Regions from separate parts of the Marinobacter sp. Hex_13 genome, predicted to be linked through region 3. Evidence: predicted binding sites of a transcription regulator. Region 3 holds the regulator's gene; each other region holds the start of a gene.

Region 1 (5,914 bases), on a different contig from region 3:
TCGGCGGTTTCAATGGAGGGGAGGCTGAGGTCAGTCACGATCGTTGTATCCGGTCAGTAGGCTTAACGGGCTACTCTGTCGCGGTATCGGTTTGCCGAACCGAAACGCTACGAATAATGACGGGTTCCTGGGGTACATCCGCCATGCCTCGGGATCTCACCGTTTTCTTGCTGGCGATGGCATCCACGACACCCATTCCCCCTGTTACCTTACCAAATACCGCGTAGCCCGGGCCGCGGACACCTGCGTTCAGGAAATCGTTGTCGGTCAGGTTGATAAAAAACTGGGACGTGGCGGAGTCCGGTGAGCTTGTGCGGGCCATGGCGATGGTTCCGCGAAGGTTTTTGGCGGTTGGCCTGGCTTCGTTCCGGATGGGGCTACGGGTCTGCTTCTGGTTTAGATCCTGATCAAAACCGCCGCCCTGGATCATGAAACCTGGAATGACCCTATGGAACAGCGTTCCCTCGTAGAACCCGTTTTTGGCATAGGTAATAAAATTCTCAACGGTCTCGGGAGCGATGTCCGGGCGCAGAGTCACCTCAATGGCACCTTCGCTGGTTTCAATAATCACCTGGGGCAGCTCATTCTGTTGCCCTTCTGCCGCCAGGCAGTTGCCGATACCCAGCATGAAGGTTACAGATAGAGCGATTTGCATCACATAACGAAACGGTTTTACGAAATTTGTCATTCTATAATGGCTCACGTAGTTAGTTCAGGGAATAGTAGGTAGCTTCGGGAATGTTTGCTGCGATACTGTTCCCATGAATCCAGTCTGTTGCAGGATGTTAGCAGATAATACTTGTCAAGTCGGGCATATTCCCTGCGGAGTTCATGACTATCAGCTAACCTTTTATCGCATCAGTGGCATTGATGCACTCTGACCGGGCCAGGTTGTACGGCAATCACTGTGAAGCTATTGGAGGCATACCTTGAAAATCCGTCAGGGCTTCGAAGAAAAATCCCGTCTCGGTCGGTTGCTGATAAACCGGGGATACCTTTCCGAAATTCAGTTGGAAGAGGGCCTGCGCCTACAGCATGAGACCGGTCAGCGGCTCGGCGAGGTGTTTATACAGTCCGGCTGGATTACCGAGCGCGAGTTGCATCGGGTTCTCAAGCACCAATCCCGTTACCGCAACGCGGCTGCACTGGTCACTATGGCGGTATTGCCTTTTCAGCCATTGGTCAGTTTTGCCGCTGGCAGCACCACGAATGATTCACGAGACGTTACGGACGCCGCGCAATTGTACGAGCGTGCCGGTTTGGCGCCGCTTAATGACGACGAGATGGCCGGCGTGTCGGGGCAGGGTGATCAATCCTTGTTGGATCGTATCGCCACGGTATCTGCCATGACCGGAAGTAACGACGGGACAGGAGAGGTTGATCCGGATGTCATCGAAGGCCTGAAACTAACAGCGAACATTTTCGTGCCGGTGCTGAACTTCCTGGATTCTGATCTGACGATATCCGGTGTGCATTATCGGGATGATGTTCCCCGTTACATGGTTCGTGACGATGGCGGACTCACCCTGGCGTTCCCGGAAAGGATCGAACAGATCCGCATGGACAATATACGGGTCAGCGGCAGTCAGGGACCGTCCATGGGGAACATTGCACTCGACAATATCCGCTTCCATCCCGATTCACAGATGACGATCTATACTCGCTGATGGGATGCGTTGGGCTCCGACGTTTGCGGAGCCCAGAAGCCGTCAGGCGCTCGCCAGAACGGTACGGTGTGATACGGCCTTTTGCTCGCCCTGAGCACCGTAGAGGGTCTGGTGCCCGGAAACGCCGCGGAATATATCAGTAAGACGTGAAAGGCGCTTCTGAAGGTGACTGACAACCCGCCCATTATTGCTATTCAACTGGTGACAGGTCTTAAGGCGTTCGTCGGCCTCCCGCCACAAGTCGTAAACATCTGACAGGCCGGCGCTGAGAATAAACCGTGAGGGTGCTCCGTTTTCAGGTCGAAACCCCATCGACACCAGAAGGCGGATTTTGAGTTTGGCCCGTTCACGAATCTGACCCAACAGAGTGTTTTTCTCGCCAGTCAGTGATTCGAGTTTACGGATATCAGATGTGGAAAGGCAGGCTTTTTCCTGCTGCAGGACGTCCGCCAGGGATTCGAGTTGACGGATATCCTGAGATAAAAGGTCTTTCAGTTCATCAATTGCGGCCATGATCTACTCACCCGAAAATGCTTTCATCCATCTCAAGCATTTTCTGGGCCAGTTTCTCTGCATCAACCTTGTAGGAGCCGCTTTCAAGGGCAGAGCGGATCTGCTCGATACGGTCATCGTCCATTTCCGGATAACTGCCGAGCTTTTGTTCGAGCTGTTTCAGGTTCTTCGCCTGGCTGCTCAAATTGACATTTTCACCACGGGCGCCTTGCGCCTGGGTCTTTGCCTGCTCAGCTGTAGAGGGCTGAGTGCTCTGGGTAGCGGAAGATTTATCGGCCGTGGTTTTCTGGGTGTTGACCTGGCCTGGGCCTATTCCATTAAAGTCAACTGACATAACGTTACCTGCTTAACTGGTCGGCCGCGTTGGGCGGCTCCAAAATTTCATACCTGTCTATCGGCATGGCCTGACGTTTCTTTAGCGATTTTTGCAAGAGTTAAATGACACTCTTGTCATCTTTCCAAAAAACCGGCAACAGATTGCCGTTTCCGGTGAATCAATGCCGGGAACGAGGTTACATGGGAATCTCGACATGCCCGGGAGCAGTCACACGGGCACGCACGGTGCGGGAGGACGAGAGGTTCTCAACCAGAACCTGTTCTCCAATCCCGGCACTAGCCAGGGCCTTACCCCTTGAGTTTACCGAAAAATTTCCGCTGCGGGCGCTGATGATAACATGGTCTCCGCGTTCGATCGCTGCCGGAGCCAGCACCAAATCCGGTGTAAATACGGTACCGGCGTTCACGCCGCGGCGCATTTCCATGCCCATTAACTGGTCGACATTGGTTATTGCGCCCCGTCGAATCGAATTCACCACCACGTTATCCGACTGTATTGCCGCTTTTGTCAGTCGTTCGCCGCGCCCCAGGGGGCGGGCGGCGACCATGGCTTCACCGGTTATCGTGACGGATACCGGAAGGAACATGCGCCAGGGGCGCTCGCCCTCGCAGGAAACCAGTAGCGAGGGTTGGGTGGTTCTCCAGGGGTCGCCGCTGAACGATACGCTGAGTGGGGTATCACAGGTTGCGAGCGAGAGGCGTGCGTCGAGTTGGCCAGTATCGTGGGAAACCGTAAAGCCTTCGTTTGCCTGAGCCTCTGAAAATGCCTCCAGAAATTGTTCCGCGCTGCTTTGAATTTGTTCGGCCGTGGTCGTGGAGGCCATTGCCGGGCCGGCTGTTACGGCGAATAACAATATGATGGCGAAATTGGTAATGCGCATACGCGGCAGTTTGTCCTATGCTGTCATTAACCGGGTAAAGCCCCGAGTTCAGGAATATCCTAATGATTTCCGGATTCGGCCGTTAAGCCTATCGAGTGAGTCAATAAACCGGCACATAGCCGGTTCCACGCGACTTTCTAGAATAACGCAGCAAGATGCGTGCCGGCAGCAAGACGTTTCGAGTGGGAGATATAAACGATGGCAGGGGTATTGGACAGTGTAAATCAGCGCACCCAGCTGGTGGGCCAGAATCGTCTGGAGCTTCTGTTATTTCGCCTTCGTGGCCGGCAGATGTACGGCATCAACGTCTTCAAGGTCAAGGAAGTGTTGCAGTGCCCCAGGCTGTCGTCGTTGCCGAACAGTCGCCCTATGGTTCGGGGCGTGGCCCATATTCGTGGCGAGACCATCCCTATCATTGACCTTGGTATGTCAATCCGGCTTCCCGGTATTCCCAAGGAAGAGATGGCCACCAGCTTCGTGATCATTACTGAGTACAACCGAAAAACCCAGGGTTTCCTGGTGGCTGGTGTCGACCGCATCGTGAATATGAACTGGGAAGACATCCTGCCGCCACCCAAGGGGGCGGGCAAAGACGTTTACCTGACAGCGGTAACGCACTTTGAAGACAAGCTGATTGAGATTATCGATGTTGAAAAGATACTCTCTGAAGTCTCTCCGTTTGAGGAGGATGTCACCGAAGACGTCCGCAACCGCAGTTCAGAGCGGGTGCCCGGCCATCTACCAGTGCTCGTTGTGGATGATTCCGCAGTGGCCCGACGTCAGATAGAGCGGTGCCTCACGGCCATCGGTATGGAGGTGGTGACAAAAAATGACGGCAAGCAGGCCCTGGATTATCTAAAAGAAGTTACGGCAGATGGTTCCCAGGCCGTCGACCACCTGTGTCTGATCATATCCGATGTCGAAATGCCGGAAATGGACGGGTACACTTTGGTCACCAAGTGCAAAAATGAGCCTGCAATCAAGGACGTATTCATCATGCTGCACACGTCCTTGAGTGGCGTGTTCAACAAGGCAATGGTGCAGAAGGTAGGCGCTGACGATTTCATGGCAAAATTCAGCCCCGATGAGTTGGCTGAAAGGGTTATGGAAATTGTCGATCGCGAGCAGTGACGCCGGTGTCACTTCCGACCCACTCGATACTGAGATCCAATGAAAGCTGAGATAACCCCACAGGAATACGAGGCGTTTAAGACATTCCTGCAGGATGCGTGTGGAATTTTGCTCGGGGACAACAAGCAGTACCTGGTGAAAAGCCGGTTACGGCGGATCATGGAAGAGAACAAGTTGAGTACCCTGGGTGATCTGCTGGATCGCGTGAAGCGAACCGGTCGCAGCAGTTTGAAGGAAGTCGTGATCGATGCGATGACGACGAATGAGACACTTTGGTTCAGGGACAATCACCCGTTCCGCATCCTGCAGGAAAAGCTGCTGCCGGAGTTCGGCGACAGAAAATCAGCGCAGTCACTCCGTATCTGGTCGGCAGCCTGCTCGACAGGGCAGGAGCCCTATTCGGTAGCGATGATTATTGAAGAATTTCGTCGCCAACGGCCGGGTAGGCTGCGGGATGTGAAGATCACCGCCACCGACATCTCCAAAAGCGTTCTTGAGGTTGCGCGCCGTGGCGAGTATGAGATGATTGCCATTGGCCGGGGACTGTCGCCCGAGCGTCAGAAGCAGTTTTTCACTCCCGCGATGAATGGTAGCTGGCAAATCCGACCGCAGATCAAGAGCATGGTTGAGTTCCGGGAACTCAACCTGCTCGAACGCTACATGCTCGGAAAGTTTGATATCGTTATGTGCCGGAACGTACTGATCTATTTCTCGGCAGAGCTTAAAAAGGACATCCTGACCCGTATCCATGCCACCCTCAATCCCGGTGGTTACCTGATACTGGGAGCATCGGAATCGCTGAACGGGTTGCCTCATCTCTACGAAATGGTGCAGTGCCACCCAGGTATCATCTACCGCAAAAAATAGGCCCACCCAATGCCGATCAATGTATGGATACTGGTCGCCGCCCAGGCGCTTGCCATGTGTACAGCGCCTTTTATCGTTTTTATCGGAAGCATTCACGGACGTCTTCTGGCGCCATCGCCTGAGTGGGCAACCCTGCCCGTGGGCCTTGTGGTTGTTGGTACGGTGCTGACTATCAAGCCTGCTACGTGGATGATGGAGCGTCTGGGGCGCAAGCCGGTTATGTTGCTTGGCGCGCTGGCGGGTACGATGTCCGGATTGTTCGGTACGCTGGCAGCCTGGAGCGCAAGTTTCCCGTTCTTGTGCGTTGCGGCGGTTGTGGGTGGAACCGGGCTGGCGGTGGTTCACCAATACCGCTTTGCGGCCATGGAGTCGGTGGCGCCCGAGATGGCTGGCTCCGCCGCAGCCAGGGTACTTCTCGGTGGTCTTGTAGCGGCGTGGCTGGGGCCGGAAATTGCGCTTGTCGGTGGTGGAGGTCAAGCCGAATACCCTTTCATGGGCGGCTGGCTTGCACTGAGTGTC
Region 2 (5,914 bases), on a different contig from region 3:
GATAATGGGCTGGCCGGACTCGAAGGTTTCAACCCAGGTGGTTTCCCCGACAGGCGAAAGTCCGTTAGTGTTGTTGAACGATGCAAGGGCCACCTGCCCCAGGGACTGCGACTGGCCATTGGTGTAGCGGGCGAACAGCACGCCCTGGTCGGACACATCCAGGCCCGACAGCCTGCCAGTGGCATACCCGTTCTGGCGCTGGTCGTTTACGCCAAAGTTGCTCCCGTACTGGGTGGTATTGCCAAGGTCCAGAACGAAGGCCGAGGTGGTGGGGGGCTCTGGAATCGGCGTGGTGATAACCTCTCCGGGTGCTGGAGGACCGTCAGCGCCGTTCGGCGTGCCATCGGCGTCTTTCGGCGTCCAGTCACTGATCAGAATTTCGCCATTGGGGTCACCATTCACGGACTGCAGCTCCCCATCCTGGTCAAAGCGAGCCTGATAGGGGTTCTGATCGGTGCCCGCAACAAATTCACCGTCTATCTGCAAATACACTGACCACTCGCTGACACCCACACCATTACCCGGTGCTGGCTGCTTGACGTAGAACTGGGTCATCTCGTGAGAGTTACCCAGGCTGTCGTAAACGGTGGTCGATGTTGCGTGATTGTAGGTACGCTGATCCAGCGGATTGAACTGGTTGGTAATCTCAATGTTGCGTGCGTTCCATGAATCCGTGAGGTTCGTGGCGCCGCTGGTTGACGCAATATCGGTAATCTCCCGATCGGCCTGCGGCCTCACCGTGCCAACGGTTGTCTCCGGTGCCGGGTTCGGGCCGTCGCTGGTAAAACCGGCGGTGACGTTGTTGCCACGGTTGTCGATCAGCCTCAGGTTACCGCCTGTGAGCGACGCCGAGATCGTCGGCGCCTGGGCGTTGTTAATTGCAGTGACCAGCGAAGCCGCATCGGTCACACCTGTCGTATCAACGGGCACAGTGACCCCGCCTACCGCAAGGTCAAAGCTGAAGTTGCCAGCCGCAATGGCGGCGTTCAAGTCCGCCTCGGACATCCCCTCATAGGTGGTGGTCGCGGAGGCAGAGAGACCGTCCTGCCCATTGAGCACATCCACAACGTCAGCCGCTGAGAAATCAGTCGATCCCGCCGCGTTGATGGGCACGCTAACCACGCTGCCATCTGCGTAGGTGATTTCGAAGGTTTCAGACGGAAAACCGGTGGAGCCGGCGGGCGCCGTGTAATCACCCATATCGGCAACTCGGCGTTCCAACACGGTTTCCCGGGAATCCAGGTTCAGGTCCGAGCGTAGATTCGTGGTCCGACGAGGCGCCAGATTATCGGTTTCAACCTGCAGATCACCACGAATACCGGAAAGGTTACCGTCTTCATCGGCAACGAAGCCCTGAACCCGCATGTTCTGGTTATTGGTGACAAACCCGTCTTTGTCGACACCGAACTGGCCGGCACGGGAATACCGCACCTCACCGCCATTATTCAGCACAAAGAAACCGTCACCGTTGATGGCAAGGTCCAGGCCGTTGTCGGTGAAACTGATATTGCCCTGCCCAAAATTCTGCTTCACGTCCTGCACCCGCACACCGTCCCCAATCGGATTGGTGCCGGCACTCAGGAAACCACTAGCGTACAGGTCGCCAAACTGCGCCTGACTGCTCTTGAAACCTACTGTGCTCGCATTGGCAATGTTGTTACCGGTGACATCCAGATCAACCGATGACGCCCTTAAACCGCTAAGACCTGTGTTAAAACCCATACTCCACCTCTTACTGTTTCACCGGTATCAATTAATCTGCTGAACATCTTGCAGCGCGATGGAGCCCATGCCGGCCAGGTTCAGAGTAATGCTGCCACCCTGCCCCAGCGACACACTGTCGACATTGGCGCTGACCATGGTGCCGAGTTGCTCAAGCCCGCCGGGGTACGAGGCTTCTGCGACCACCTTGTAGCGTCCGGGTGGCAAACTGTTGCCGTTGCCATCCTTGCCGTCCCAGCTGAACGCTGTCTGGCCAGGCTGCTGCTCACCCATATCAATCTGCCGGACCTGCTCACCGGACTCATTCTCAATGGTGATTCTCAGCCCGGATGTGGTTGCCGGAACGGAAACGTTGCCGGATATCTCACCGTCCGCGCCAAGCACGCCAATGGATGAAGGTGCCAAGACCGTACGCCCGACCATTGCAGAGGCCTGCAGTGCCTGGGTGGAGCGGAACTGGCTGGCCATATCGTCGACACTGCCGGACAGGCTCTGCATTTCCTCCAGGGAGCTGAACTGCGCCAGCTGAGAGATGAATTCGCCGTTGTCCTGAGGTTCGAGAGGGTTCTGGTTTTTGAGCTGAGCGATCATCAATTCCATGAACTCGTTCTTGCCCAGCTCACTTCCGCTCTTGGCCTGATCCTGCTGCACTCGATACTGGCTCAGCACATCCGAAGCGTCTGTCGTGTTATTCACTACGCTCATGATTCAATCCTCGCTCGGTTACTGCTGACCCAGGGTCAGGATACGCTGCATCATGGATTTGGCGCTGTTCATAATGTCCACATTCATCTGGAAGCTGCGCGACGACGACATCATGTCCGCCATTTCTTCAACCACGTTGACGTTGGGGTAGAACACGTACCCATCCTCGTTCGCGGCGGGATGATCAGGCTCGTAGCGCATCTGCAACTCGGCGTCACTCTCGACGATGCCTTCAACCCGAACGCCTGCCCCCGGGCCGTTGTCGCTGCCAAACGCCATGCTCTGCTGAGACGGATTCAGCATGGACTGCTGTATCGCCGCGAAAACAGGCTTGCGGGCGCGATAGGTCTGATCCGTACTGGAACTGGCCGTCTCGGCATTGGCGATGTTGGACGCAGTGGTGTTCAGCCGCAGCGACTGGGCTGTCATACCGGAACCGGCGATGTCGAAAATGTTACCCAGAGACATGATGGTGCTCCTCAATTAATGGCTGCGCCCAGTTTTACTGGCCAGAGAGTGCCTTTTTGATGCCTGAAACCTTTCCGTCCAGGAACTGGAAACTGGCCTGGTAATCCATGGCATTACGCATGAAACGGGTTTGCTCCTGCTGGGCATCCACCGTGTTGCCGTCCACGGACGGCTGGTGCGGTACCCGATAGAGCAATTCGCTGTCCGCGCCCATGGGCGAGGTGTCCATATGGGACTCGTGGGTACGGGTCATGCCGAAACCACTCATGCTGTCCTGGGCCTTCTGCATCATCGCCTGAAAGTCCACATCCCGCGCCTTGTAGCCCGGGGTATCTGCGTTGGCGAGGTTGTTGGCCAACACCTCCGCACGCTTTACCCTGCCTTCCAGGGCGTGCTGATGAATGCCTAATGCTTTGTCCAGGGAAATTGCCATAGTGCCTCCGATTCCTGCACACGGCGTTGGTCGTTTTGCCGTTTGTGCGTTCTTGCAGAGGTAAAAGCAATCGCGATGCCAGTTTTCAGGAGGTGTTGCGGTGTGCGGGCTGAGGCAGGTATCGGCTTATCCGAATCGTAAATTGAGGGCGGAAAGCGGCAAGGGATTTCCCCCGCGCCGGGGGCGGGGGCAACGGGGCGGCAACTAGTGGGGCCAGCGCCTGACAAACTCTTTGGGTTCAGGCCTGGGTATGCTGGGCTTGTGCGCACTGACACTGCCGGTATACAGGAACCCGGTTATGATCTCATTGTCCTGCAGCCCCAAGCCTCGCTTGATAGCTGGATCGTGCGCCATGGCACCGGTACGCCACATGCCTCCAAACCCGGCGGACTCCAGAGCCAACAACAAATACCCCATCCCCACCGCGGCCGACATGGACTGCTCGATCTCCGGCACTTTGGGATGGGACTGGTAAGACGCAACGCCAACGATCACCATAGGCGCCCGCAGTGCCTTCTTGCAGCGTTTTTCCCGCTCCTTTTCCGAGGCGCCGTCGCCACAGGTGGCGGCAAACAATTCACCCAGGGCGTTCAATGCCTCGTCTCCCTCAATAATCAGGTACCGCCAGGGCCGAAGCAGCGCATGGTCCGGCGCCCTCGCGGCGCAGGCAAAGGCATTTTCAAGCGTTGCCGGGTCCGGTGCTGGCGCCTCCAGGCGTGGCTCTGAAGATCGTTTTAACAGGGCTTCCATTACTGCTGTCATATCGCCTCGCTGTGGTTGATTTCAATACGTCAGTTCGGGCCAAACGACCGTATGAATTGTGGGACAGATGGTTTACTGTTAGTCTTTAGTCTAAGTACTTTCCACTATCAGACAGTACTATCTACCTTAAAAACGATAAGCGAGCCGGTAGACGCCCTATGAGCCAACAGCAAACATTCCGCAATTTCGCGGACTTCTATCCGTACTACCTTGAAGAACATAGCGATGTAAACTGCCGCAGGCTTCACTTCGTCGGCAGCCTACTGGTTATCCTCGTTACACTCTACGCCATTGTAACGGCCAAGTTCCTCTATCTGTTGCTCCTGCCCGTCATCGGCTACGGGTTTGCCTGGGTTGGCCACTATGGCTTTGAGAAAAACCGACCTGCCACCTTCAAACACCCACTGTACAGCCTGATGGGCGATTGGGTGATGTTCAGAGATATGCTCGTCGGGCGGATCCGTTTCTGAATGATGAGCGCACCGATTGACCTGCGTAACGCTAGTACCAGTGCCGGCAAGGCCGCCATGCTTGACGCGCAGAACCATCCGATCGCCATTCCGCCGATGCCCGACTACAAGGGCAGGATATTGGCGTATACGGCGACTGCCGGCATTATTGTGTCAGGCGTACTGCAAGACGTCTTCGGCTTGTGGATGCTGTGGCTGCTTTCAGGCGCCCTGACCTGGCCACACATTGCCCATCAACTTACCCGGCGAACGTTTCTCCGTAACTCATCCCGTATTCGCCAGAAAATGCTGTTAACGGATTGCGCCATCGGGGGTGGATTCGTCGGCTGCATTGGATTGATTGCGATACCCTCGGTCGCCGTGGCACTGATGCTGATGTTCAGTTGCCTGATCGTGGGCGGCATCCGCCAGTGGCTGCTAGGCACCATGATCATGGCCGCCTGCGGCGCCATCGGCGTTGCCATCGTGGGCCCCGCCGAGTCACTGCAGTCGCCGATGATCACCAGCATTATCGCGATCAGTGCCACCGGCCTTTATATCTGTGTGACTGCGTTCTATTCCCATCAGCAGGCCCGCGCGCTGATGATGGCAAAAACCCAGATCCAGAATCAGCGGGAACAATCCATTGCCCTGTCCCACAAACTCTCCAAGTACCTGTCACCGCAGGTGTGGCAGTCCATCTTTACCGGTGAAAGGGACGTGCGGCTGGAAACACAACGCAAGAAACTGGCCGTCTTCTTCTCCGACATCAAGGGTTTTACAGAACTGTCCGAAGAGATGGAGCCGGAAGCACTGACGGAACTGCTGAACCACTACTTCAACGAAATGTCGGAAGTGGCCCTCAAATACGGTGGCACCATCGATAAGTTCGTTGGCGATTCCATCATGATTTTCTTCGGTGATCCCACCAGCCGGGGCCAGAAAGAAGACGCCTTCGCCTGCGTGTCCATGGCGGTGGAAATGCGCAAACACATGAAAATCATGCGGCAGAAATGGCGCAGCCAGGGTATCAAGACACCGCTGGAAATCCGCATGGGCATCAGCACAGGCTACACCACCGTTGGCAACTTCGGCGCCGAGAACCGCATGGACTACACCATCATCGGCAAGGAAGTGAACCTGGCCAGCCGCCTGGAATCCCTGGCTGAACCCGGTGAAATCCTGATCTCCTACGAAACCTTCTCGCTGATCAAGGACCGCATCATGTGCCGCGACAAGGGCGAGATCACCGTGAAAGGCTTCGGCCGCCCGGTCTCCATCTACGAAGTGGTGGATTTCCGCCGCGACATGGGCCCCAACCGCAGTTTCCTTGAGCACGAACGCAGCGGCTTTGCCATGTACCTGGATTCGGAAA
Region 3 (5,914 bases):
GACGGCATCATGACCGACGGCACTCTGCTGTTCAGCGCTTCAGGCGATGAGATGAAAGGGTTCAACATTCTCGACGGCCTGGGCATCAAACAGGTTATGGCTGCTGGCATCAACGTTGCCGTCATTACCGGACGGCGCTCGCCGCTGACAGAGAAACGCATGAATGACCTCGGCATCCCGCACCTGATGCAAGGCCGAGAGGACAAGAAAATCGCCCTGCGGGAACTGGCTGCACGGCTGGAGATCGCGCCAAACCAAATCGCCTACATGGGCGATGACCTGCCGGACCTGCCCGCAATCCGTTACGCCGGGCTGGGCATAACAGTACCCAACGGCTACTGGCTGGTGCGCCAGCACGCGGATTTTTGCACGTCGGCCGCGGGGGGTAGCGGCGCCGTCCGTGAAGCCTGCGAACTGCTGCTCTGCGCCTGCGGGCAGCTCAACGCAAGCCTGCAACCCTACCTGGAGCAGGACTGAATGGCCGCTGAAGCCCTCTTTACCCGGCCCTGGGTACGAACTCTGGGGCTGGCTGTCACGATAGTGGCACTGTTTTTCCTGCTCTGGCAAAGTGACGAGTCATCAGAGCCGGTGGATGCCGCCGCGCTGAGAGGCGAATCGGAACCAGACGGTTTCGTGGTCAATGGTCGCTATCTGTCTTTCGATGAGACCGGGCGGCTTACCGCACACTTCGAAAGCCCACGTATCGAGCAATTCGAGGCCCGCAACGAAACCATTATGGAGTCGCCGAATGCGAGGCTCTACGGCGACCCCGGCAACGCACCCTGGCAAGTCCAGGCCAACAAAGGCCAATTCATGGAAGCTGACGACCTGGTTTACTTGACGGGGGATGTTCGGGTGTCCCAGCAAGCCCAAGGCGGGCGCCCCCTGACATTAACCACGTCAACGCTGACACTGGATAACACAGAGCGTACTGTTTACACAGACGCCCCGGTGGAACTGACCGACTCGTTCAGCCTGACCCGCGCAACCGGCATGAAGGCATGGATTGATGACCGAATCCTCGAACTCGACTCTGACGTGGAAGGACGCTATGAGACCGGCAAGTAAATTCATGCCCAACCCTCACCGCAATAGGCACCGACCGGTGGCATCGCGCCCGGCAGTCTCAGCGATTGTCCTGGCGCTGACAATGACCGTGGGCATGCCGTTCGCCGCGGCCTTTGATCTTGAGTCTGACCAACCCATCAGGGTCAATGCCGACAACGCGCGGCTCGACGAAGGCCAGGGCATTGCAACCTATACCGGCTCGGTTGAAATGAGCCAGGGCGATGCCAACCTTATCGCGGACAAAGTTGTACTCCACCGGGATGAGAATGGCGTCAGCCGCATTGAAGCCACCGGTACCCCGGCACGCTACCGCCAGCCTGCCATGGAAGGCCAGGGCGAAACCGACGCCCGTGCGCTAACGATCACCTGGTCCGCCTCCGACAACCGGGTTACCTTTCAGCGCGAAGCTGTGATCGAACAGGGCGGCAACCTGTTCCGGGGCGACGTCATTCATTATGACAGCGCCGAACGCGTGGTGACCGCAGAAGGCTCTGCTGACCAGGGCGATGGCAGCGGTCGCGTCGAAATGGTCATCCAGCCGCGCGGCAACGCCGGTAGCAATCCAGATAACAACCCTAACGGACAGGATATCGATGGCAGTTCTCAGGGCCAGTAACCTCGCAAAAAGCTACAAACAGAAGAAGGTCGTCATCGACGTTTCCCTGGAAATTCGCAGTGGCGAGATCGTCGGCTTACTCGGCCCCAATGGCGCGGGCAAAACGACGTGTTTCTACATGATTGTTGGCCTGGTTCCCGCCGACAACGGTCGAATCACCATCGACAATCAGGACATAACGCCGCTGCCCATGCATGGTCGTGCCCGCAAGGGAATCGGGTACCTGCCCCAGGAAGCATCCGTGTTCCGCAAGCTTACCGTACGCGACAACATACTGGCGATCCTGGAAACCCGCCGCGAACTCAAACGCACTGACCGGGAGGCCAAGTTAGAGGAACTGCTTGAAGAGTTTCACATTACCCACATCCGCGATAGCGTCGGCATGGCCCTGTCAGGCGGCGAGCGACGACGGGTGGAAATTGCCCGGGCGCTGGCGATGGAGCCGGCGTTCATCCTGCTGGACGAACCCTTCGCCGGAGTCGACCCGATCTCCGTGAGCGACATCAAGCAGATCATCCGACACTTGCGGGACAAGGGTATCGGCGTACTGATCACCGACCACAACGTGCGGGAAACCCTCGACATCTGCGAGAATGCCTACATTGTCAGCGGCGGCCACATCATTGCCTCTGGTAATTCGGACGATATACTGGCCAACCAGCAGGTCAAGGAAGTGTATCTGGGCAACGAGTTTCGCCTGTAGTACACTCGGCAAAGAACTTGCTTGGTGCGGCAAGTAGCCAGCATACAAAGAGTTTTTGTGCAACCCCGGCTCCAGAAAGCGCCTTGATGACGTAAAGAGAGAGCCTGAGTGACGGAAGAGAGAGACCGAGTGACGGATCCTGAACCATGGTTATGAAAGCCTCACTACAGTTAAAGCTGGGCCAAAGCCTGACCATGACGCCCCAGCTGCAACAGGCTATCAGGCTTCTGCAGCTCTCCACCCTGGACCTCCAGCAGGAAATCCAGCAGGCATTGGAATCCAACCCAATGCTGGAAACCTCCGAAGACGACGACAACCAGAATCCGGAATCAACGGACAGTGACAACGAGTCGTCTGAAACAGCGTCAACCGAGGAATCCAACACCGCTTCAGACACTGCTACTGAGTGGGACGAATCCGAAAATGGACCTGACTGGTCATCAGAAACGGACAGTCCCGACACCATTCCCGATGATCTTCCCGTCGACACCGCCTGGGATGACATTTACCAGTCAGCCCCCGCGTCAGCAGCCCGTAACGACGACGAAAACGACCACGACTTCGAAACCCGTAATTCCCCCACCGAAACGCTCCAGGACCACCTGGAATGGCAACTGAACCTGACGCCCATGAGCGAGCGGGATCAGGCCATCGCCCATGCCCTGATGGATGCGGTTGATAACCACGGCTACCTGACCTCTCCGCTTGAAGAAATTCATTCAGGCATGGTGGACGAATCCGACGAAGACCCGCTGGAACTGGACGAAGTGGAAGCCGTTCTTCATCGCCTGCAGCACTTCGATCCACCCGGCGTGTTCGCCCGTAATCTGCAGGAATGCCTGCTGATCCAGCTGAATCAGCTGCCCCCGGAAACACCCTGGCTGGCTCAGGCGCGACTGGTGATTACCCACTACATAAACCTGCTGGGTAACCGTGATTACGCCCAGCTGTTACGCCGCAGCCGCCTGAAAGAAGAGCAGCTACGGGACGTTCTGGCACTTATTACCGGGTTAAACCCCCGTCCCGGCGACACCCTGGATCAGGCCGAGCCAGACTACGTCATCCCAGATGTGATCGTGCGCAAGCACAATGAACGCTGGCGCGTGGAGCTGAATCCTGAAATTGCACCGCGCATTCGTGTGAATGCAAGCTATGCTTCTCTTATAAAGCGTGCGGACAGCAGTGCTGACAACACCTACCTGCGGGACCAGTTGCAGGAGGCAAAGTGGTTCATCAAGAGCCTGCAGAGCCGCAACGAAACCCTGCTTAAGGTGGCCACGCGCATTGTCGAGCACCAGCAGGGATTCCTGGATCATGGCGAGGAAGCCATGAAACCATTGATTCTCTCGGATATTGCCCAGGCGGTGGAAATGCACGAGTCGACCATTTCAAGGGTCACCACCCAGAAATACATGCACACGCCGCGGGGCATATTTGAACTTAAGTATTTTTTCTCGAGCCATGTCAGTACCGACGAGGGTGGAGAGTGCTCATCCACGGCAATCCGCGCGATGATCAAGAAGCTGATTACAACGGAAACTCCGAAAAAGCCATTGAGCGATAGCAAAATTGCAGCCATGCTAGGAGACCAGGGTATAAAGGTGGCTAGACGAACCGTGGCCAAGTATCGCGAGGCAATGCACATTCCTCCGTCCAACGAGCGAAAGCGATTGGTGTAGGAAGCGTCTGTTCCCGGCCTCACGGGGAGAGCCCTTTCCTGAAAGTATACCGCCTACAGCATAACGCTGTGGCACACAGCCGGTATCCTAACGGGTGCCGGCAAGCTGAAAACAGGAGAAGCCTATGCAACTCAATATTTCAGGCCATCACGTAGAACTGACTCCCGCACTGAAAGATTACGTATCAGGCAAATTTGAAAAGCTTGAGCGGCACTTCGACCATATCAGCAATTGCCAGGTTACCCTTGAGGTGGAAAAAGTGCGCCAGATGGCGGAAGCTACGCTTCACGTGATAGGTGGTGAGATTCACGCAAAGGCCGAAAACAGCGATATGTACGCTGCCATTGATGCACTGGTAGACAAGCTGGACAGGCAGATCCTGAAGCACAAGGAAAAGAACGTAGACCGGATGCACGGGAACGGCGCCCGCTAGGACGACGCCCCCGGCATGACAGTTAATCGAGCTGCGGCACTGGCTAACCATGCAACACGTGCCGCAGCCTTTTTTTACGGAAATGCAGTCGATTCATGACCGACACATCCCTGACTATCGAGAACATTCTCGCGCCGGAGCTAACCCTTTGCCGGGTGCCTGCCTCCAGCAAAAAGCGGGTTATGGAAACCATTGCCGAGCAGATCCAGCAACACGACGCTTTGCTCAGCGACACCCAGATATTCACTAATCTGGTCGCACGGGAGCGACTGGGGAGCACGGGTATCGGACAGGGCATCGCGATCCCCCACTGCAGACTGGAAGGGCTGGATCACGTGGTTGGCGTTTTGCTGACCCTGGAAGAAGGCGTTGCGTTCGATGCTATCGACAACCAGCCGGTGGACCTCGTCTTCACCTTGATTGTCCCCAAGGAAGCCACCAGCGAGCATCTTGAGCTTTTGAGCCAACTTGCTGAAAAGTTCAACGAACGTGCATTCTGCGACCAGCTGCGTCAGTGCACTGATGCAGGCTCTCTCTATCGCCGGATGACAGCCGAAACAAGCTGAACAACTCCACATCCAAGGTGAACGGGCTATGAAACTGATCATCGTCAGCGGCCGATCAGGTTCCGGGAAAAGTACCGCGTTACATGTTCTGGAAGACCTGGGCTTTTACTGCATTGACAACCTGCCCATTGGCCTCCTGTTCCCCCTCACACAGGAAGCCACCAACCAGAACTCTCCCAGCCGGCTGGGAAAGATGGCGGTCAGCATCGATGCCCGTAACCTTTCCGGAGAATTGAGCAACTTCGAGGATATCTACCGCAGCCTTCAGGATACTGGCGTAACCATCGAGATCATCTATCTCGACGCCGATGAACAGTCTCTTCTGCAGCGCTTCCATGCCACGCGCCGAAAGCATCCACTGAGTGATGACAAGACCTCCCTGAGGGAGGCCATCGGTAACGAAAAGAAGCTTCTGGAGCCGCTGTCCAAGCTGGCAGACCTCTACATCGACACCACGGGGCTGTCCATGTACGAGCTCCGGGATATGGTAAAGCAACGAGTCGCGGGCAGGCGCCACCAGGAACTGGCACTGCTATTCCAGTCATTCGGATTCAAGCACGGCGTGCCGTTGGATTCGGACTATGTGTTCGATGTGCGCTGCCTGCCCAATCCCTATTGGGACACCAGCCTTCGGCAGTTTGTGGGCACCGACCAGCCGGTTATCGATTTCCTGGAAAAGGAGCCGTTGAGCCGTAAGATGGTCGAGGACCTGACCCAATTCCTGGAAAACTGGCTACCCTCGTTCGCAGACAGCAACCGCAGCTATATGACCATATCCATCGGCTGCACCGGTGGCCAGCATCGCTCGGTTTATATCTGCGACCAGCTCGGCCGCTATTTCTCGGGCAA
Region 4 (5,914 bases), on a different contig from region 3:
TGCCGACGATCGCCACAACAATCATGAGCTCAATCAAGGTAAATCCGCTGTTTTTTCCAATCATATTACGTATTCCAGAAATCGAGACATACCTTCATTCAGCAAAACCCGGACCAACCTCACCAGGTATTGGGCGCGGGAAAAATCCATGTAGCCAGAAGCGCGGCAAAAGAGGAGCATTCTGGCTTTCAACATAAACCCTCAAGTCCTCCGTCATCGCTTCGTGATAGCGCCAAACCTCCTGTATCCACAAAATACCAAAAAATAATACGAAAGGTGCAAGCAGCATACTCGGGCGGACCCAACGTTTTACCTCCCCGCTAATAATCTTCGAGTCCGAATCAGTCGTGACCATTGGTAACGATAAAGCCCAAAAAATAGCCAGCACCAGCAAGGCTACAGACATTGTGGCAGGAACAAGAAAGACTGCAGAAACTCCAGCGTGAGCAAGACCCGCTACACATGAGGCAGTAAAAGCGACCACCAAAGAGGCTGCCCCCTGCATGCCCGACCCCATCAGTCTGCGCAGCGAAACAAGCCTTTTCACCGTCACGCAAATGAGAACAGCGACCAAACTTATCAACGCCCAGCCATACTCTGCCGCCCACATCAGATACATGTTGTGCGGATGCCCAAGAGTCCGCGCAGCTAAATAGTTACTGGTAAGAGTGGTGTGAGTGAGCCATGACTGCGCTCCCATTCCCCACGGGAAGTTCTGCAAACTCATTCCCCATGCTTCGACCCAAAGCGGCAGACGCCCGGAACCACCGGAGTGCAGACCACGAATCATGGTTTTCTCGAAAACCAGCTCTGGAATAGCCCAGGAAAGCAGACACCACAGAAGTCCACCTAGCAAAACGAATCTCAATGAAGCGGCTAGCCAGGGAATTGCCATCCGGCCGAAAAGGACCATTACTATCAATGCGGCAAGAACCAGACTGACCATCGAGCCCCTCGACGTCGTGAGGAACATCACCCACCACCAGATACCTGCCGTGAAATATACGCCCACTTGCCAAAGCGAGCGATTCTTGAGTGATCCATACAGCAGTGCCAACGGAAACAACGGCAGAAACCACGTAGCAAGGTGCCCCCAATAACGCATATTGACGAACCCCCAGGGAATGACGTCAACAAGATTCGAAAATTTGTCAGTAATGGCAAACGCGTAGGCTGTGAGAGTCATCGCCGCGTAGAAAAAACAACCAACCAGAATCACACCAACCAACGCGACGGCGGCTCTTTCTGTGCACCCACTTTCACGAATCTTCCAACCCATAACGGGAAACGCCAGAAAGAATAAGCCGTACATTCCCGGCTCGACCCAGCGATACTCGCTGGCAACAAAAGGAACTGCCAAAAGGAGAAAGCCTGCAGCAACGACAAACGCGGGCCAGTTATCACCCCATAATCGTCGCGTTGAACTCCGAGCAAGGATGAACGAAACAGAAAACGTCACAAAGACAAGAAGAAATACCTGGAAAAAACGTTGGTCAGCAAAGTTGCCAAAGTAGACCGGAAGGAAATCGATGAACAGAGAAACGAGAATAACGCACAGAAAAACAGGAAACAGAAAGAGATGAAGAAAAAGACTGGAATGACCAAGCATCAAAGGATCTTCATGAGTGCCGCCCGCCTTCTTCGCCACAAGACATCCTCAGAATCACTATTAATCAGAATAGTAAAACCCCACCGAGCGGCGGGGTTTTTGAACTTCTCAACCAGCCAACCTTCGAGAGGTCGGCCGGTTAAAGCTAGCTATTAAGAGTGTTCACAGCTAGCAGGAGCGTAAGAGTCTTTCCAACCCTGTGCAGCAGTACCGCCAGTCATGGAGCAAGAGTATGCACCGGCAAGGCTGCGACTAATAGTGATTACAACGCCACGAACAGAACCAGAGGCATCTTCACCCAATTGCACAGACCAAGACATATTGGGCAGAGCGCCGTTTTCCACGTCAAGACCTGCCGCATCACCGTAGTTATCGTCAACGAGGTTAGAACCGGTCCAACCAATATTGATTTGACGCGGATCTTGCTGCAAGTCATCTGGAGTCGCAACGACTTCACCACCACTGTTGAAAATGCTTTCAGCACTGGATTTCAGAGCATTAATTTCACCAACCACGCGAGAAACTTGTGAACGGGCGGTGTAGTCCTGGTACTGAGGAATAGCAACAGCGGCCAGGATACCGATGATCGCAACAACGATCATCAGTTCGATCAGTGTGAAACCCTTCTGGGCGTGATTCATTTGAATATTCTTCATTAGTCGACCTCTGTGTTTGTCGTTAATCCACTCGATACGGCCCGGGCCCGGCGGAGTCGCACCCCGTGACCGGTATCTAGAGCCTGGGTTTTGTTAAGCATTGCTCGTGCCAACTAAAGTCAACCGCCGACAAACGCCTTATTATCAGCACTTTATAAAACATTGTGAAATTCATCGCATCGACAAAAGAAGTCGACCCTATGCCCTCACACGTCACTGGGTGACAATTATTGTCAGATGACACATCCGTAAGCACCAGGTTTTCCGGGCACAAGACCACTTCATTGCCCGCACGCCTTTCCAAACCGTTGCCAGCCATCTAAACTCACTTCATCAGACCAACATCCGTTTCAGACACTTAGGCAGCGTTTTTTACACAATTTATGTCTACCAATAAAAGCAATGTAACGCTTACGGGCCTGGCGAGACGCTTCGTCGATGACGGGCTTATTGATGAATCCACCGCGAAAGATGCCTTTCTCCAAGCATCCCACAACCGCATTCCACTCATTACCTACCTGGTGCAGAACAACCTGGCGAATAGCGGGGGGCTCGCCTTTTCCGCCGCCATGGAGTTTGGCGTTTCGGTTCTCGATCTCAACGCCTTTATGCCGGAGATGATGCCCGATAAGGTCGTAGACGAAAAACTGATACGAAAACACAATGCCCTGCCGCTCTATAAACGTGGGAACCGGCTGTTTATTGCGGTCTCCGACCCGACCAACATCCAGGCGTTGGACGAGATCAAATTCAATACCGGTTTGAGTACAGACGCCATCCTGGTTGACGACGCCAAGCTCCGGGAAGCCATCGACAAGTATCTTGAGTCCCACGATACGTCGATGGGTGATCTGGATGATGCCGACCTTGAAGGCGTTGAAACCGAAGGCGGTGACCAGGAAGACGATGCCGTTGTCGCGACCAGCGATGTCGACGATGCCCCCATCGTAAAGTACGTGAACAAGATGCTTCTTGACGCCATTCGCGGGGGGGCCTCGGACGTTCACTTTGAACCCTATGAGAAAACCTATCGGGTTCGATACCGCACCGACGGCATTCTGAAAGAAATGTCGCGGCCCTCCATCAAGTTGGCCCCCAAGATTTCTGCCCGGGTAAAAATCATGGCGCAGCTGGATATCTCAGAGCGCCGGGTCCCCCAGGACGGCCGGATCAAGATGAAGCTGTCCAAGACCAAGGCCATCGACTTCCGGGTCAACACTCTCCCTACCCTTTGGGGAGAAAAAATCGTTCTGCGGATTCTCGACCCAAGTCAGGCAAAGCTCGGCATTGATGTCCTGGGGTATGAGGAAGAACAGAAACAACTGTACCTGGACGCCCTTGAGCAGCCACAGGGAATGATACTGGTGACGGGGCCCACCGGCTCAGGCAAAACGGTTTCCCTTTATACCGGCCTGAACATACTGAACACACCAGAAAGAAACATTTCCACGGCCGAAGACCCCGCGGAAATCAACCTGGAAGGCATCAACCAGGTCAACGTCAACACCAGGGTAGGCCTCGGCTTTGCGGAGGCATTGAGAGCCTTCCTGCGTCAGGACCCGGACATCATCATGGTTGGTGAGATCCGAGACCTGGAAACGGCGAACATCGCTATCAAAGCGGCGCAAACAGGGCATCTGGTGCTCTCGACCCTGCACACCAACAGCGCGGCGGAAACGCTAACTCGTATGATGAACATGGGGGTCCCCTCCTTCAACATCGCCACGTCGGTGAGCCTGATTATCGCCCAGCGCCTGGGCCGCCGGCTTTGTAACTCTTGTAGACAACCTGCCGACATCCCCAAAGACGTGCTTTTAGCGGAGGGGTTCACACAGGAACAAATTGATACAGGGTTCACGTTGTACCGTCCCAAGGGCTGTGATAAATGCAATGGTGGATATAAAGGCCGCGTCGGGATTTACGAGGTGGTCAAGATTACCGAGGAGCTGGCGAACATGATTATGGAAGAAGCCAGTTCGATTAAAATTGCAAAGCAGGCACAGGCCGAAGGCTTCCCGAACTTGCGGCAGTCCGCCCTTAAAAAAGTCATTGAGGGCGTGACCAGCCTTGAGGAAGCCAACCGCGTGACGAAGGATTAAGCATGGCAGAGAAAGCAGAGAAACTTCAGGCGTTCGTCTGGGAAGGCAAAGACCGCAAGGGCAACAAAACCAAGGGCGAGGTGTCTGGCACCAACCTGGCTTTGGTGAAGGCCCAGTTGCGTAAGCAGGGCATTATTCCAGACAAGGTGAAAAAGAAACCAAAACCCCTGTTTGGCGGCAGCAAAAAGATCACGCCTTTCGACATCGCCATGCTTACCCGCCAGCTCGCCACCATGATGAAGGCCGGCGTACCATTGGTTCAGAGTTTCGACATTGTGGCTGACGGCCTTGAGAACAGGGGCCTTCAAGAGCTGGTTACCAACATCCGCAACGATATTTCCTCGGGCACCAGTTTCGCCGGCGCCCTGCGGAAGTATCCCAGGCATTTTGACGACCTGTACTGCAACCTCGTGGATTCCGGCGAAAAGGCCGGTGCACTGGAAAGCATGCTGGACCGCATCGCCACATATCTTGAGAAAACTGAAATTCTTAAGAAAAAAGTAAAGAAAGCGATGACCTACCCTGCTGCTATTGTTGTGGTCGCTGTCGTCGTAACGGCCATCCTGCTGGTAAAAGTGGTACCCCAGTTCGAAAGCTTGTTTAAGGGCTTTGGTGCAGACCTGCCAGTATTTACGCAGATGGTGGTCCGGTTGTCGGAATGGCTTCAGACTTGGTGGTTTGTGGTTTTACTCGGCATTGTCGGAACTATCTTTCTATTCAAGGAAGCTATTCGACGATCTCAGAAATTCTCCGATCTCGTCGATAAATATGTGCTGAAACTGCCCGTTGTGGGCGAAATCCTGGACAAGTCGGCCGTTGCCAAGTTTGGGCGCGTACTTTCCACGACCTTTGCGGCTGGTGTTCCGCTCGTTGATGCGCTCGACTCCGTTGCCGGCGCGACCGGCAACGCCGTTTATCGGGATGCTATCCAGCGAATAAAAAACGATGTTTCGAGCGGTACCCAATTACAGGCCACCATGCGCCAACAGGATGTGTTCCCGGTTATGGCAGTGCAATTGACTGCCATTGGTGAAGAATCCGGTAACCTGGATGAAATGCTGGAGAAAGTCGCCGTCCATTACGAAGCGGTGGTGGATGACATGGTCGACAACCTCACAGCCCTGCTGGAGCCGATCATCATGGCGGTACTGGGCGTACTCGTAGGCGGCTTGATCATCGCTATGTACCTGCCGATCTTCCAGATGGGTCAGGTGGTTGGCTGATCACGCCCTTCCTTTCACCAACCCCTCTCCCCACCCCTCTTCCGCAATGGGAGGGGGGCTTTAATGGCACAGATTGAGAGTTTTGATGATTTCCGTTGATACGTTCCTCGCCACGCCCTGGCTTCTCTATACCGCAGTCATTTTCTTCTCCCTCTGCATCGGTAGCTTCCTGAATGTGGTGATCCTTCGCCTGCCGAAGATGATGCAGCAGGACTGGCGCTGCCAATGCGAAGAGTTCCTGGAGCTATCAGACGATCAGCGCAAGAACGATGAGCCGATTACGCTCTCCAAACCTGCCTCCACCTGCCCTTCCTGCGGTCACGGGAT

What was found. The regulator sigma-54, encoded in region 3, starts transcription at its own class of promoters, with help from an activator protein. The targets are predictions, from matches to a motif close to ANTGGCATNNANNTTGCTNT.
Region 1: a site for sigma-54 is predicted at 3,545-3,564, ahead of flgA (flagellar basal body P-ring formation chaperone FlgA). Genes of this name have one in related genera too.
Region 2: a site for sigma-54 is predicted at 3,392-3,411, ahead of flgB (flagellar basal body rod protein FlgB). Genes of this name have one in related genera too.
Region 4: a site for sigma-54 is predicted at 2,360-2,379, ahead of AXW11_RS15810 (pilin). Genes of this name have one in related genera too.

Annotation. Positions count from the first base shown of each region.
Region 1 covers NZ_LSMM01000046.1:9,353-15,266, reverse strand. The annotation lists gene mnmC (bifunctional tRNA (5-methylaminomethyl-2-thiouridine)(34)-methyltransferase MnmC2/FAD-dependent 5-carboxymethylaminomethyl-2-thiouridine(34) oxidoreductase MnmC1) at 1-41, opposite strand, end outside; gene AXW11_RS12005 (peptidylprolyl isomerase) at 71-688, opposite strand; gene AXW11_RS12000 (cyclic di-GMP-binding domain-containing protein, MshE-related) at 930-1,667, shown strand; gene AXW11_RS11995 (flagella synthesis protein FlgN) at 1,710-2,180, opposite strand; gene flgM (flagellar biosynthesis anti-sigma factor FlgM) at 2,188-2,514, opposite strand; gene flgA (flagellar basal body P-ring formation chaperone FlgA) at 2,693-3,397, opposite strand; gene AXW11_RS11980 (chemotaxis protein CheV) at 3,596-4,528, shown strand; gene AXW11_RS11975 (CheR family methyltransferase) at 4,568-5,395, shown strand; gene AXW11_RS11970 (MFS transporter) at 5,405-5,914, shown strand, end outside.
Region 2 covers NZ_LSMM01000084.1:8,212-14,125, forward strand. The annotation lists gene AXW11_RS19235 (flagellar hook protein FlgE) at 1-1,722, opposite strand, end outside; gene AXW11_RS19240 (flagellar hook assembly protein FlgD) at 1,750-2,427, opposite strand; gene flgC (flagellar basal body rod protein FlgC) at 2,446-2,895, opposite strand; gene flgB (flagellar basal body rod protein FlgB) at 2,930-3,328, opposite strand; gene AXW11_RS19255 (nitroreductase family protein) at 3,533-4,090, opposite strand; gene AXW11_RS19260 (Mpo1-like protein) at 4,249-4,560, shown strand; gene AXW11_RS19265 (adenylate/guanylate cyclase domain-containing protein) at 4,561-5,914, shown strand, end outside.
Region 3 covers NZ_LSMM01000070.1:87,974-93,887, reverse strand. The annotation lists gene AXW11_RS17345 (KdsC family phosphatase) at 1-477, shown strand, start outside; gene lptC (LPS export ABC transporter periplasmic protein LptC) at 478-1,068, shown strand; gene lptA (lipopolysaccharide transport periplasmic protein LptA) at 1,052-1,684, shown strand; gene lptB (LPS export ABC transporter ATP-binding protein) at 1,662-2,387, shown strand; gene AXW11_RS17325 (RNA polymerase factor sigma-54) at 2,540-4,066, shown strand; gene hpf (ribosome hibernation promoting factor) at 4,191-4,499, shown strand; gene ptsN (PTS IIA-like nitrogen regulatory protein PtsN) at 4,595-5,065, shown strand; gene rapZ (RNase adapter RapZ) at 5,094-5,914, shown strand, end outside.
Region 4 covers NZ_LSMM01000062.1:5,637-11,550, reverse strand. The annotation lists gene AXW11_RS15820 (pilin) at 1-64, opposite strand, end outside; gene AXW11_RS15815 (O-antigen ligase family protein) at 95-1,648, opposite strand; gene AXW11_RS15810 (pilin) at 1,762-2,265, opposite strand; gene pilB (type IV-A pilus assembly ATPase PilB) at 2,649-4,364, shown strand; gene AXW11_RS15800 (type II secretion system F family protein) at 4,367-5,587, shown strand; gene AXW11_RS15795 (prepilin peptidase) at 5,673-5,914, shown strand, end outside.